Regions from separate parts of the Nonomuraea monospora genome, predicted to be linked through region 1. Evidence: riboswitches for the same ligand, from Rfam matches in the RefSeq annotation. Region 1 holds a riboswitch; the other holds the start of a gene.
The links. Region 1 has a riboswitch for cyclic di-AMP ahead of ABD331_RS41070 (glycoside hydrolase family 25 protein). Riboswitches for the same ligand answer to the same signal wherever they lie in the genome.

Region 1 (6,985 bases):
TCGCCGCTTCACGCTCGCGGTCGAGGTGCCGCCGAACACCACGGCCGAGGTGTGGGTCCCGGCCGAGGAGCGCCCCGCCGTCAGCTCGCAGCGGGCCGCATTCCTGCGCATGGACGGGGGGCACGCCGTCTACGGGGTGCCGTCCGGGACCTACGCGTTCGTGGCGGTGACACCATGATCCCGTACCGCTAGCCTCCGCAGCTTGGCGGTGGCGACGGGGCCGGCTCGTCCGACCAGCGCAGCTCGCAGCTCACGGTGACGGCGGGATGCCACTCGCGCAGCGGCTCGCCGGAGGAGGCGAACGGCATCAGGCTCCCGTGCCACAGCCCCTTCTCGGGATCGGCGTCCCCCTGCCTCAGCGACGCGTACAGCGCGTCGGGGATCTTCGCCCGGACGTAGCCCTCCCACGTCTCGACGTCGCCAGGGTCGGCGGGCCGGGCGAGCCCGCGCAGCGTCGCGGAGGCGTGGGCGCCCAGCCAGCGTTCGATCCGGTCCCAGGCGGCGTTCACGCGCGCGGTCACGGCCGGGTCGGTGGCGCGCGGCGCCGGGCCGGGCGGCGGGTCCATGCCCACCCAGGACGTGACGGGCACGTCCGTGGGCGCGGGCCCGGCCGCCACCATGCCCTCGCAGCCCGGCCCGCTCGCCTCCCCGACGCGCAGCAGGTGCTCACGCCGCCTGGCCTCCGTCCCGGGGTTGCCGCAGGTGACCGAGACGCCGCCGCCGAGCAGGTGCGTGCAGGACACGTAGCGGCTTTCGAGCACGAGCGTGCTGCCCGGGGCGGCCGCCGCGACGAGGACGAGGGCGAGCGTGGCGCGTAAGGACCTCATCTTGATCACTGCAGCACCCTAGCCGCGTGTTTCCCGCCTCTTGGTGCGGAAACGGGACACCTCATGGATCAACGACGAACCGTGCCCTTCGTGGTGATGTGCGCGGGCATGTTCTTCGTGCTGCTGGACGTGACGATCGTGAACGTGGCGCTGCCGTCCATCGGCCGCGGCACGGGCGCCGCCCACGTCGCCGACCTGCAGTGGGTGATCGACGGCTACCAGCTCACGCTCGCCGGCCTGCTGCTGGCCGGCGGCACGCTCGGCGACAGGTACGGGCACCGGCGCGTCGTCACGGCGGGCTTCGTCCTGTTCGGCCTGGCCTCAGCGGCGTGCGCGCTCGCGCCGGGCATCGGGGCGCTGGTGGCGGCCCGCGTGGTGCAGGGCGTGGGCGCAGCGCTCCTCCTGCCCGGCACGCTCGCCGTGATCACCACCCTCTACCCCGAGCGCGAGCGGCGCGCCCGCGCCATCGGCGCCTGGGCGGCCATCGGCAGCCTCGCGCTGCCCGCCGGGCCGGTGGTCGGCGGGCTGCTCGTGCAGGCGCTGGGGTGGCGGTGGGTGTTCTGGATCAACGTGCCGGTCGTCGCCGTCGTCATCGTGGCGGTCCTGGTGACGGTACGGGAGAGCGCGCCCGAGCGGCGGCCCTTGGACGTGCTGGGTATGCTGCTCGGCACGGCCACGCTGGGGCTGGTCACGTTCGCCGTCATCGAGGCCGGCCGCTACGGCCCCACCGCCCCTCCAGTCCTCGCCTCCGGGACGCTCGCGCTGATCTCGGGTGCGTGCTTCGTCGTCGCCGAACGTCGCCAGGCGCACCCCATGGTGCCGCTCGCGCTGCTGCGCCACCCGCCCATCGCGGTCAGCACGGTCGTGGCGGGGACCATGAACTTCGGCATCAACGGCGTCATGCTGCTGCTCACCCTCTACCTCCAGGCCGTCCAGCACCGCAGCCCCGTCGAGGCGGGCCTGTCGCTGCTGCCGCTGTTCCTGCCGCTGGTGCTGCTGCCCGCGTACGCGGGGCGGCTGACCGGGCGGCACGGGCCCAAGCCCGTCATGCTGGCGGGGCTGGGGCTGCTCGTCGCGGGTTTCCTGCTGTTGCTGCTGGTGCGTCCCTGGTCCGGGTACGGGCCGCTGTTCCCGGCCATGCTGGTCATCGGCGTCGGCGCGGCGCTGCTCACCCCCAGCGTGGTGGCGCTGGCCATGGGGGCCGCGCCGCCCGGCAGGGAGGGGCTGACCAGCGCGCTGAACAACACGGCCCGGCAGGCGGGCGGCGCGGTCGGCGTGGCCGCGCTCGGCGCCGTCGGCGGCGACCCGGCCCGGCCCGCCGCCTTCGTCTCCGGGCTGCACCACGCGGCGTGGGTGGCGGCGGTCGCGTACGCCTGCGCGGGCCTGCTCACACTGCTCACCCGGCAAGCCGACGCCTGACCGGGCACCGCCGCCTGCACCTCACCGCACTGCCCGCCACCCGCACTGCCGTCCGCCCCCGCGAGCAGGCGCGGGCGGCGTCAGGCGGAGGTGGCGGTGAGCTCGGCGAGCAGGGTGTCGAGGACGTGCATGGCCCGCCACGCCTTGGTCATGCCGAACCGGGCCGAGAACCGCACGACGGCACGGGCCTCCTCCGGCGTCGCCCCGGCGCCGAGCGCCCGCGTCAGGTGGGCGCGGAAGCTCTCCTCCAGGGTCTGGTAGAGCACGTCCACGGTCATCGTGACGAACGCGCGCTCCCGTACCGACAACAGCCGCATACCGCCGCGCATGCGCGACTGCAGGTCCATGTACCGGCTGAAGGGCTCGTCGAGGGCGGCCACGGCCTGTCGCATCGCGGCGGGCAGCGGGCTGCCGGTGCCGTCGGCGTTCACCTCGTGACCCCGTCCGGTGGGGCCGGGCAGATCGTGTTCGCGCTCCAGCTCGGCCAGCCGGGCGAGCGCCGACAGCGCGGCCGGGTAGCCGCTGTCGTAGGCGACGAAGCGGAGCAGCTCGCGCAGGTCGTCGGCGGACACGCCGCTGTCCGCCGCCATCCGGACGTGCTGGGCGAAGGGCAGGCCGAGGGTCTGCTGGCAGACGTCGGCGGTGAGGCAGAGCAGGGCCTTCTCGCGCGCGCTGAGCTCCGGGATCTCGTTCCAGAGCAGACGGTCGGTGGCTGCGGCCATCTCGTCGAACACCGCGTCCAGGGATTCCATGGGGTCCTCCGTTAAGTGAACAACTGTAGGGCTACGACTGTAAGGCAACGGTCGTTCGCATACAAGGGCACCCTGTGGGGGTAGGGGGCGGGTTCCCCCAAAGAGGGAGGTCCACGAATGGACACCCCGCGTTCCCGCACCACCCGCTCCCCCGTACAGCTCGCGGCTCTCGTCATCGGGGTGGTGTTCCTGGTGGCCGGCGTGCTCGGCTTCATCCCTGGCATCACCACCGACTACGGCGACCTGCGGTTCGCGGGTCACGGGTCCGGCGCGCACCTGCTCGGCGTCTTCCAGGTGTCGATCCTGCACAACGTCGTCCACCTGCTGTTCGGCGTCGCGGGCGTGCTGCTGGCCCGGACCTCGGCCGGCGCGCGCAACTTCCTGATCGCCGGCGGGGCGATCTACCTGCTGCTGTGGATCTACGGCATGCTCGTCGGCCACGACAGCCCGGCCAACTTCGTCCCGGTCAACGCGGCCGACAACTGGCTGCATCTGGGGCTGGCCGCCGTCATGATCGCTCTCGGCCTGGTCCTGGGGCGTCGCCCCGTCACCACCAGCGGTCACTGACGTCACTTTCCGCCCGTACGAGCGGCGAGGGGGGCGCTCGCGGGCGGAAAGATTTACCCGGCCGTGAATCCCCGGCTGGGACGGCATCGGGGATCCCTCAACCAGGGGATTCCCTTTGCCATATTTGCACCGCTTTTGGGGTGATATGTACCTTTTTAGAGGCGGTGCACGCGTAATGACGCCTTGTCTGTCATGCCGTCACCACTCTGATGACCGGACCGAGCGAGAACCACGCTCGGCCGCCGAATCCGCGACGACGAGCGGAACCGGGGACCCAATCTTCCGGGGTGAATCGGACGCCGACCACGAGCCGCGCACCCGTAGGGCACTTTCCAGCCCGAACCCGACAGCTAACCCGGCAGGCGGCATGGAAGCAAGGAGTCACACCTCATGCCCGAGCCCCGGCTCGCCACCACCCTCAAGAACAAGCTGTCCGAGCGCTTCGGCCTGGCCGTCGGCGGCGCGATCCTGGCAGGCGCCACCGCGCTGGCCGGCGTGACCGGCACGGCGCTGGCCTCCGGCGCCGAGCAGCACGCCGCCCGTACGGACCACGTCGCCTCGCACGAGATCCAGCACGAGAAGCAGCCGCTCTCCTACGGCCTGGACATCTCCAACTACGAGCCCCTCTACGACTGGAACGCCAGCCCGGCCCAGTTCGGCATCGTCAAGGCCACCGAGGGCACCGAGTTCCGCGACGCCTCGTTCGCCAGGAACTGGCGCGAGATCGGCGCCAAGGGCATCGTCCGCGGCGCCTACCACTACGGACACCCCGGCAACGACCCCATCGCCGAGGCCGACCACTTCCTCTCCGTGGTCAACGCGCAGCCCGCCAAGGCCGGCGACCTGCTGGTGCTGGACCTGGAGACGAGCGACGGGCAGTCCGTCGAGCAGGTCAACGCCTGGGCCAAGGCCTGGCTGTCGCACGTGAAGGCCGCGACCGGCGTCACGCCGATGTTCTACAGCGGCTGGAACTTCGCCGACACCTACGGCAAGGGCCTGGCCGGCTACCCGCTCTGGGTCGCGCACTACGGCAGGGACAAGGGCATGGTGACCCCGCCCGCCGACTGGAAGTCCTGGACGATCCACCAGTACACCGACTCCCCGATCGACCAGAACGTCTCCGCGCTCAGCCCGGACGCGCTGCGCGACCTCGGCAGGCGCACCGCCTGAGATCAGCACCGCCTGAGAGCAGCACCGCCTGCGCAGCACCGCCTGCGCGGCGCCGCCCGAGCCCGCGCCGCCTGAGCGGAGCTGCCCGATATTTCAGGCATTAGTCTGATCTTCGTGACGGACATGCGCGAGGCCCGGATCACGGTGTGGCGGATCCTCCTGGTGGCCGCGACCGTGACCGGCCTGGCGTGCCTGACGACGTCGATCGGCCGCCCGTGGGCGTACTTCACGGTGCAGAGCAACGTCATGCTCGCGCTGTACTACGCCTGGCGGCTGGTCGCGGGCCGCACGAGACCGGCCGCCATCGGCGTGAAGGGCGCGGTGACGCTGTACCTGCTGGTCACCTGCCTGGTCAACTACGTCTCCCGGGACCTGGCGAACCCGCTCCTGCTCCTGGACGGCGGCGGCGCCCGCGACTGGGGCAACTTCCTGCTGCACTACGTGACGCCGGTCATGGCGGTCGCCGACTGGGCCGCCTTCGACCGGGCCCGCCCCGCCCGCTGGGCCGCGCCGTTCGCCTGGCTGGTGTACCCGCTGCTGTACGGCGCGTTCGTCCTGCTCGCCGCCCCCAACCTGCCCCGCCGCTACGTCTACCCGTTCCTGAACGTGGAGCGGCTCGGCTGGCCGACGGTCGCGGCGGTGGCCGCAGGCGTGCTGGCCGCGTTCGTCGTGCTCGGGTACGCCCTGCTCGGCCTGCGCAGGCTCACGGCCCGAAGGGCGCTCCCCCCACGCCACACCGAGCCGGTCAGAGACCTCGGCTGAGCAGTTTGACGAGGATTCCGCTCAACTGTCCGCGCTCCTCCTCGGTGAGGGCGTGGAAGGTGTCGTCGAGGAAGCCCGGGATCCCGGCCTGGGCCGCGGCGAGCCGCCGCCGCCCCGCGTCGGTGATGGTGACGGCGTAGGAGCGCCGGTCGCGCGGGTTGCGCTCGCGGCTTACGTACTCTTCCCGCTCCAGGTCGTCGCAGATGCCGACCATGACGCTGCGGTCGATGCGCAGCTCCTCGCTGAGCGTCTGCTGGGAGCTGGGCCCGACGGCGTCGAGCATCCGCAGGACGAGATGCTGTCCGACCCCGAGCCCTTCCTCGGCGGCGTGCGCGTCCGCGGCTCTGGACACCGCGGCCGAGGCCCGGCACAGCGCGATGTCCAGCCGTTCGGCGGCGAGCCTCGGGAAGTACGCCTCTCCACGGGCCGCCTTGCTCGTCGTCGCCATCGTCTTCCTTCCAGGGTGAGCCGCCATTCTAGTATGCATCCAGATAGTTTGACGACAGACGATTGGTAGGCATACGGTCCAAGACGTCGTCACGCACCTGAGGAGAGCGACGTCATGATCCTGGACCTGACCCCTGACGAGCTGCTGAGCACCACCCGCGCCGTGCGCAAGCGGCTCGACCTCACCCGCCCCGTGCCCCGCGAGCTGATCGAGGAGTGCGTGGACCTGGCCGTGCAGGCGCCCACCGGCCGCAACCGGCAGCGCTGGCACTTCCTCGTCGTCACCGAGCCGCGGCAGCGGCGGGCCGTGGCCGACCTCTTCCTGCGCGCCCAATCCGTGGCGAGCGGCACGCCGCTGACCGAGCGCGACCTGTGGCGGATGAACTACCACCCCGGCTCCACCGACCGGGTCTTCGACGGCCTGCGTCACCTCGCCGCCAACATCCACCGCGTGCCCGCCTTCGTCATCCCCGCCGTGGAGGGACGGACCGACCACGCCCCGGTGGACGTGCAGGCGGGCACGTGGGGCTCCATCCTGCCCGCCGTGTGGAGCTTCATGCTGGCCGCTCGGGCACGCGGCCTCGGCACCGTGTGGACGACCGCGCAGGCGCCGCTCGAACGGGAGCTCGCCGGGGTGCTGGGGGTGCCGTACGACGAGGTCATGCTGGCCGCGTTCCTTCCCCTCGCGTTCACCCTCGGCACGGACTTCAGGCCCGCTCCCCGCGTCCCGCGCGCAGAGGTCCTGCACTGGCAGCGGTGGTGAGCAGGGAGCCCGCGTGTGGGACGTCGCCATGGGGCGGTCGCTGCGGGTGCTCGGTGACGACGGCACGCGGGTGGACGTGGTCGCCGCCACCCCGGACGGTGCGCTGCGGGTGTGGGAGCTGGACTGGGAGCTGTCGGTGGCGGGGCTGGTGTGAGGTCAGCGGCCGGCGGCTTGATCGGCCGTCCCCGCGCTGCCCACGTGTCCTGCGATGCCAGCGAGCCGCAGCTTCGTCTCGTCCTCGCTGCCGGGCACGGCCGTCATGACCACGATCTTCAGCT
Region 2 (6,985 bases), on a different contig from region 1:
AGCGCTGACAATACGTCTGTTAGGGCTTCCATTCGTCCTCGCCTCCACGGCTTGCGGGGTTTCGGGGGCGCAAAAAGCGCTGGGAGCGTGACCACGGGGATCCCGGTCCCTCATGACGCCCAGGGCGACAACCACCCGTACCCGACCATAGCGCCACACAGATGCCCTGCGTGTCGCAGGGGCGCCAACATCCGGCAACCCGGACGCCCCATAGCCTAATGCCAGTCTCTCCAGGCTCCTTACCGGATCAACCGAAAATTTGGCGAAAAGGCGTAGCCCCAGGTACGGGCAGCTCAGCGAAGATCTTTTACCACCCGCGTTCCCGCTGCCCTGTCGTGCGGGCCACGCTCCAGCGGCTTGTCGATGAGGATGAGCAACCCCACCCCGAACAGCAGCATTCCGGCCAGCAGATTGACGACCGGAATGCCCATGAGCATCACCGGGGCGGGATAGACCAGGGTCCGCTTGAGCAGATCGCGAGGCGGCAGGCCGTCCGGCGCCAGCCGAATCTTCATGATCGCCTTACCGAACGTCCGCCCGTGCCGGGAATGCGCCCACCAGTCGTAGCCCGCATATGCCAGCCCGGCGAGCAGCCACGCGAAGACTCCCGGCAGCCGCCCGCCGAAGACCTCGGCCATCCCGACAGTCCGGAAGAAGCCCCACAGCGCGATGAACAGAATGTAATAGAAGACCCCGAAGACGAGCGCTTCAATCAGCCGGGCGCCGAGCCGTTCCCACCATTCGGCGGGGAGCGTGTCGAGCCGCGGGGCCGTCCCGGCCATAACTGCCACCTCGTGTCGTCGGGGCTCGGGTCGCTAACTAATTCTGGTACAGGTCCACACACAAAACATAGGGGCCGGCTAGGCCGGCCCCTATGTCGCGTCCGCGGAAGGTTACTTGATCTTGACCACCACGGTGCCCGCGAACTTGTCCGCGAACGTCTGCTGCAGCGGCTTGTCCCAGAGCTGGGACGCGCCGTTCACGGCCACCGCCGCCCAGGCCAGCAGGCTGGGAAGGAGGACGATCGGGATGGCGTTGAAGATCCAGCCGCCCCAGGTGACCCCGGCGCGCTTGAGCGCCGCGTCGGACGGGAGCCCGCCGGGCTGTACCGCCTGACCCACCTGGACGACCTTGATGCCCATCACCATCTTGCCGACGGTCTGGCCCTTCGCCTTCAGCAGGAAGAAGTCGAAGGCGACCCAGAGCGCCGTCACGACGATCGCCGAGAAGATCGTCACGAGCGTCGCCGACAGGACTCCGCTACTGCTGCCGTCCACCGTGGAGTAGCTGGTGGCCAGGAACAGGCCGAAGATGATGCCGATGACGATGTTGAGGATGAACAGGATCACGAAGTCGATGATCCTGGCCACCAGTCGCTGCCACCACTCGGCGAGCGGCGCCGGCGCCCCGGGGGGCTGCACGCCGACCGGCTGGCCGTAGGCCTGCCCGTAGCCGGGCTGCTGGCCGTAGCCGCCCTGCCCGTACTGCTGCGGCTGCTGGCCGTAGCCCTGCTGACCGTACTGCTGGTCGTAGCCCTGCTGGCCGTAACCGGGCTGGGCGTAGCCGGGCTGGGACTGCTGCTGCTGTCCGTACTCCTGCTGGCCGTAGCCCTGCTGCTGCTGACCGTACTGGCCCTGCTGGCCGTAGTCCGGCTGGGACTGCGGCTGCTGACCGTACTGGGCCTGCTGGCCGTAGCCGGGCTGCGACTGCTGCTGCCCGTACTGCTGGCCGTAGTCGGGCTGCGACTGCTGCTGCTGCCCGTATTGCTGACCGTAGTCCGGCTGGGACTGCGGCTGCTGACCGTACTGAGCCTGCTGGCCGTAGCCGGGCTGCGACTGGGGCTGCTGGCCGTACTGCTGGCCGGAGGCCGGCTGCTGGCCGTAACCCTGCTGGCCTGAGGCCGGCTGCTGGCCGTAGCCCTGCTGCTGCCCGTAGCCCTGCTGGTCGCCGTACTGCTGGCCGTAGCCGGGCTGGGACTGCTGCTGCTGGCCGTAGCCCTGCTGCTGTTGCTGCCCGTAACCCTGCTGCTGGCCGTACTGAGCCTGCTGGCCGTAGCCGGGCTGGGACTGCTGCTGCTGGCCGTAGCCCTGCTGCTGCTGACCGTACTGCTGCTGGTCGTAGCCCTGCTGCCCGTAGCCCTGCTGCTGGCCGTGCTGGGGTTGCTGGCCATAGCCCTGCTGCTGGCCGTAGCCCTGCTGCTGCTGGCCATACTGGGGCTGCTGACCGTAGGCGTCGTCCGCCCGGTAGCCGACCACAGTCACGTCCGGGTCGGGCTCGCCGGGGTGGCGGCCCGCGTTCTGCTGCCCGTAAGGGGGATTCTCGCCGGATTCGTCCTGTGGATACGGCGGCTGTCCGGTGCTCACCGTGTCACCTCGCTTCGAGTGCGCATGTGGCACGTGTCAGGACACATGCCTGTGCTGCCCAACGTATCGACATAGGTATCAACAATCACCTTTCCATCTGGTCAAGGTCCGCGTCACCCGATGTCAGATGGAGCAGCATGCGGGTGTTGCCCAGGGTGTTCGGTTTGACGTGTTCCAGGTCGAGGAACTCCGCCACGCCCTCGTCGTACGAGGCCAGGAGTTCGGCGTACACCTCTGGTGAGACCGGCGTGCCCTGAATCGGGCGAAAGCCGTGCCTCGCGAAGAAGTCGACCTCAAAAGTCAGACAGAATACACGTCGCAGACCCAGATCCTTGGCGTGCTGTATCAGTGCCGAGACGATCCGATGGCCGACGCCCATGCCGCGGCACGCGGGATCCACGGCTACGGTGCGGACCTCGGCGAGGTCCTCCCACAACACGTGGAGCGCGCCACAGCCGACAACCTGCCCGCCCAGCTCTGCCACCCAGAACTCCTGCACGTCCTCGTACAGGGTCACGGTGGCCTTCTCCAGGAGCCGCGGGCCCGCGCCCGCGTAGGTGTCGACCAGACGCCTGACCGTCCGCACGTCGGGCGTGCGGGCACGCCGGACCACCACCGCGGTCTCGGGCCCGGTCTCGGACGTTCTCAGCTCGGCCACCTGCTCCATGGCTCTCCAGAGTACAGATGTCATTACGGCTCAGACTTAACTCCCATGTCTCGCCCCATCCTGTTACATCAGGTGGCCATATGAGCACGCTTCCCGCATCCGGCTGAAGCCGCAACGAAGGGGACATAAAGCCCGTTCTGCACGGCCAGGCACGAGATCACCTTGTGACCCTTCGGTTGTGAAACCTCTATGAACTCGGCAGTTCCGGTTGAGCACGAACTCGGAGTGCATTAGTGTCCAGCGACGATGTTCCCCGCGTGTCGCGCGCGCGGGGCACGCCCAATCCCCGCGAGGGGAGCCGGGGAACCACAGGCGGCGACCCCCATCGCCGCCCCCGGGGTGAATCCGAGTCGGTTCGGTAGGGCTGCTCCGGCCCGAACCCGTCAGCTAACCCGGTCGGCGTCGAGGAAGGGAGCATGGTTGGTGCGCACGCGCAACGGCGGGGAGAAGGCGGCGGGCAGGCACGCCCGCCCTCAGGAACGGCTCGGGCGATCACGCCGCCTGGGCGGTGTGGTGAGTCTCACACTCGCCGCCCTCCTGATAGCCATTCCCGTCGGCCCCGCCTCCGCCGACCCGGAACCGTCACTCCAGGACCTGGCCAAGCAGGTCGAGAAGATGCACAACGAGATCGAGACGCTGACCGAGGAGTACAACGGCCAGCGCGAGAAGCTCAAGACCGCCAAGAAGGCCGCCGACGCGGCGCAGAAGACGCTCTCGACCAGCGAGGCCGATCTGGAGGCCAAGCGCGCCAAGGCCGCGATGCTGGCGCAGAACGCGTACATCACCGGCGGGCTGAACCGCATGCTGGCGTTCGCCACCTCCAGCGACCCCGACACCTTCCTCGACCGCGCCGCCACCATGGACGTGCTGGAGCAGCAGCAGGGCGCGGAGGTCAACCAGGTCACCGCGGCCAGGGAGGCCGCCGAGCGCGCCAGGGCGGGCGCCAAGGCCCGCATCGACGAGGTCCAGGAGATCGTCTCCGACCTCGACGGCAAGCGCGACAAGATCACCAAGCTGGTCACCAAGGTCGAGAGCAACCTGTTCAGGCGGGCCCTGGGCGAGGCCGGCCGTCCCGGCACCCGGGCGCAGCGCGTCAACCTGCCGATCGCCGGCAGCGGCAAGGCCGCGCAGGCCGCCCGCTGGGCGCTCACACAGCAGCTCAAGCCGTACGTCTGGGGCGCGGAAGGCCCCGGCTCCTACGACTGCTCCGGCCTCGTCATGGCGGCCTACCAGAAGGTCGGCATCTCCCTGCCGCACTACACCGGCAGCCAGTGGACCGCGGGCAGGCACATCTCACGCGAGGAGCTGCGGCCCGGCGACCTGGTGTTCTTCTACAGCGACCTGCACCACGTCGGCATCTACCTCGGCGGCGGCATGATGGTGCACGCGCCGCAGACCGGTGACGTGGTGCGGATCGCCTCGCTCGCCAACAGGCCGTTCGCGGGCGCGGTACGCATCGCCGACTGACCTCCCCGTGCCTCCCCGCCGCTAGATCAACTGGCGGCGGGCCGCCCAGGCCACGGCTTCGATCGCCGTGGCGACACCGATGCGATCACAGATGCCGCGTAACCTGCGGCGCACCGTACGCCCGCTGATATCCAGGCGTCTGCCCACCCGGTCGACCGTGACTCCCTTGGCCAGCTCCGCCAGCAGCGCAAGATCCGCATGGCTCAGCTCAATGCCTTCAGTGAGCACATCCATCGGGAGCCCTCCCCCCCAACAGCTGAACAGTGGCCTCGGGACCGGGCCAAAGTCGCTCCTCGCAGACGGTAAACGCATCGTGGAAAGGTCGTCAAGCATGACAATCTCTGCTCTTGACGAGCGCTATTGACATGATCCGATATATGTGACCTACTCGCGATATGTCAGCACCGATCAGCCCGCGATGAGCGATCCCAAGGAGCCTTCCGGCGCTCCGGAACCCGCGGTTTCCGACCCCGTTGACATCCTGGGTTTTGATCCGTTCGATCGCGAATTTCTGCGTGATCCTTATGCCCGCTACCGCGAGCTGAGCGCGCGCGGCGCCCTCTTCCGTACGCGTGCGGGCCTGCTCGTCGCCACCACGCACGAGCTCTGCGCGACCCTGCTGCGCGACCCGCGCTTCGGCCGCGGCTCCGGCAGGCCGACCGGCGGAGAGCCAGGTCAGCCCACGCCCTCCTTCCTGTGGCTGGACCCGCCCGACCACACCAGGCTGCGCGCCCTGGTGAGCAGGGCGTTCACCCCGCGCATGATCGAACGGCTGCGCCCGCGCGTCGAGGCGATCACGGCGTCGCTGATCCGCGAGCTGCCGGAAGAGGCCGACCTCGTGTCCGGGCTGGCCTACCCGCTGCCGGTGATGGTGATCAGCGAGATGCTCGGGGTGCCTCAGGAGGATCACGAACGCTTTCGCGGCTGGAGCGAGAAGCTGGCCCGCGGCCTTGACCCGATGCTTACAGCAGACCTCTTATCGGAAACCGGCCGGGCCAGAAGGGAGTTCGGCGACTACTTCCGCGAGCTCGCCGCGATCAGGCGGGAGCGGCCGGGCGACGACCTCCTGAGCGCCCTGACGGCCGTGCGGGAGCTGACCGAGGCCGAGTTGCTGGCGACCTGCGTGCTGCTGCTCGTGGCGGGCCACGAGACCACCGTGAACCTCATCGCCAACGGCGTCCTGGCCCTGCTCCGGCACGGCCTGCTGCCGCACGCGGCCGAGCGGCCCGGCCAGGTGGTGGAGGAGGTGCTCCGGTACGACCCGCCGGTGCAGCTCACCTCGCGGGTCGCTCTGGAGGACGTGACGCTCGGCGGCACACCGGTGCCCGCGGGCGCCCCGGTGATGGCCGTGATAGGCGCGGCCAATCGCGACCCGGCCGTCTTTCCCGATCCCGGCCGCTTCGACGTGACCCGCTCGCCGGAGCGGCACCTCGCCTTCGGGCTCGGCATCCACTTCTGCCTCGGGGCCACGCTGGCGCGGATGGAGGGTGAGATCGCGCTGTCGGCGCTCGCCTCGGCGGTGCCCGGGCTGGAGCTGGCCGATCCGGATCCGCCGTACAAGGAGAACCTGGTGCTGCGCGGGCTGGCCTCGCTGCCCGTACGGGTGAAGAGGTAGGTTACGCACTGCCAGGTGCCTACTTCCCGAAAGAGAGTTACCGCTCCTAGGGTCACCGGCATGACGAACACCATGCGCGCACTCATCGGCGGCTCCGGCGCTCCCCTCCTCGTGGAGGCGCCCGTGCCGGAGCCCGGCCCCCAGCAGGTCCTGATCAAGGTCGCGGCTGCCGCGGTGAACCCCTTCGACCTGGCGATCGCTGCCGGAACGGTGGCCGACTACGGCGTGGCCCGCAGGCTGGAGTCCTACGGGCTCGGGTTCGACGTCGCCGGGGTCGTGGACCGGGTGGGCGAAGGGGCGCCGTTCCTTCCCGGGCAGGAGGTCGTCGGGCTGGCCGCGCGGCTGGAGCTGCCGACCAAGGCCCAGGCGGAGTACGTGGTGCTGGACGCCTCGGCGGTGGCCAGGGCGCCGCGCGGGCGTACGGCCGTGGAGGCGGCCACGATCCCGCTCAACGCGCTCACCGCCTGGCAGGCGCTCGACCGCGCCGGCGCGGGGGCGGGCCGGACCCTGCTGGTCACGGGCGCGGCGGGGGCCGTGGGCGGCTACCTGGTCGAGCTGGCCGCGCTGCGGGGCGCGCGGGTGGTGGCGGTCGCGGGCGCCGGCGACGAGGAGCTGGTCCGGAAAATGGGGGCCGAGTGGTTCATAGCGCGCGGCGGGGACCTGGCCGGGTCCGTGCGGGCCTTGGTGCCGGGCGGGGTGGATGCCGTGGTGGACGCGGCGGTGCTGGGGCTGGCGGCGCTCGACGCGGTCAGGGACGGCGGCGCCTTCGTGGCGCTGACGGCCGGGGCGGCGCCCGTCGGGCTGCGCGGCATCGACGTGGCCACCGTGTTCTTCCGGGCCGACGCGGCTCAGCTCGCCGAGGTGGTGCGGCTG

Region 2: it holds a riboswitch for cyclic di-AMP, as region 1 does, so the genes downstream of both, ABD331_RS28865 (C40 family peptidase) here and ABD331_RS41070 (glycoside hydrolase family 25 protein) in region 1, are expected to answer to the same signal.

The regions. Positions count from the first base shown of each region.
Region 1 is NZ_BAAAQX010000029.1:5,736-12,720, forward strand. It holds gene ABD331_RS41045 (family 78 glycoside hydrolase catalytic domain) at 1-178, shown strand, start outside; gene ABD331_RS41050 (SMI1/KNR4 family protein) at 189-836, opposite strand; gene ABD331_RS41055 (MFS transporter) at 891-2,246, shown strand; gene ABD331_RS41060 (carboxymuconolactone decarboxylase family protein) at 2,327-2,998, opposite strand; gene ABD331_RS41065 (DUF4383 domain-containing protein) at 3,116-3,565, shown strand; cyclic di-AMP (ydaO/yuaA leader) riboswitch at 3,796-3,945, shown strand; gene ABD331_RS41070 (glycoside hydrolase family 25 protein) at 3,956-4,735, shown strand; gene ABD331_RS41075 (Pr6Pr family membrane protein) at 4,859-5,497, shown strand; gene ABD331_RS41080 (MarR family winged helix-turn-helix transcriptional regulator) at 5,481-5,945, opposite strand; gene ABD331_RS41085 (nitroreductase family protein) at 6,060-6,707, shown strand; gene ABD331_RS41090 (hypothetical protein) at 6,721-6,861, shown strand; gene ABD331_RS41095 (helix-turn-helix transcriptional regulator) at 6,864-6,985, opposite strand, start outside.
Region 2 is NZ_BAAAQX010000016.1:55,279-62,263, reverse strand. It holds gene ABD331_RS28880 (RDD family protein) at 294-782, opposite strand; gene ABD331_RS28875 (RDD family protein) at 894-2,363, opposite strand; gene ABD331_RS28870 (amino-acid N-acetyltransferase) at 2,449-3,030, opposite strand; cyclic di-AMP (ydaO/yuaA leader) riboswitch at 3,297-3,447, shown strand; gene ABD331_RS28865 (C40 family peptidase) at 3,454-4,497, shown strand; gene ABD331_RS28860 (LuxR C-terminal-related transcriptional regulator) at 4,519-4,731, opposite strand; gene ABD331_RS28855 (cytochrome P450) at 4,916-6,112, shown strand; gene ABD331_RS28850 (NADP-dependent oxidoreductase) at 6,173-6,985, shown strand, end outside.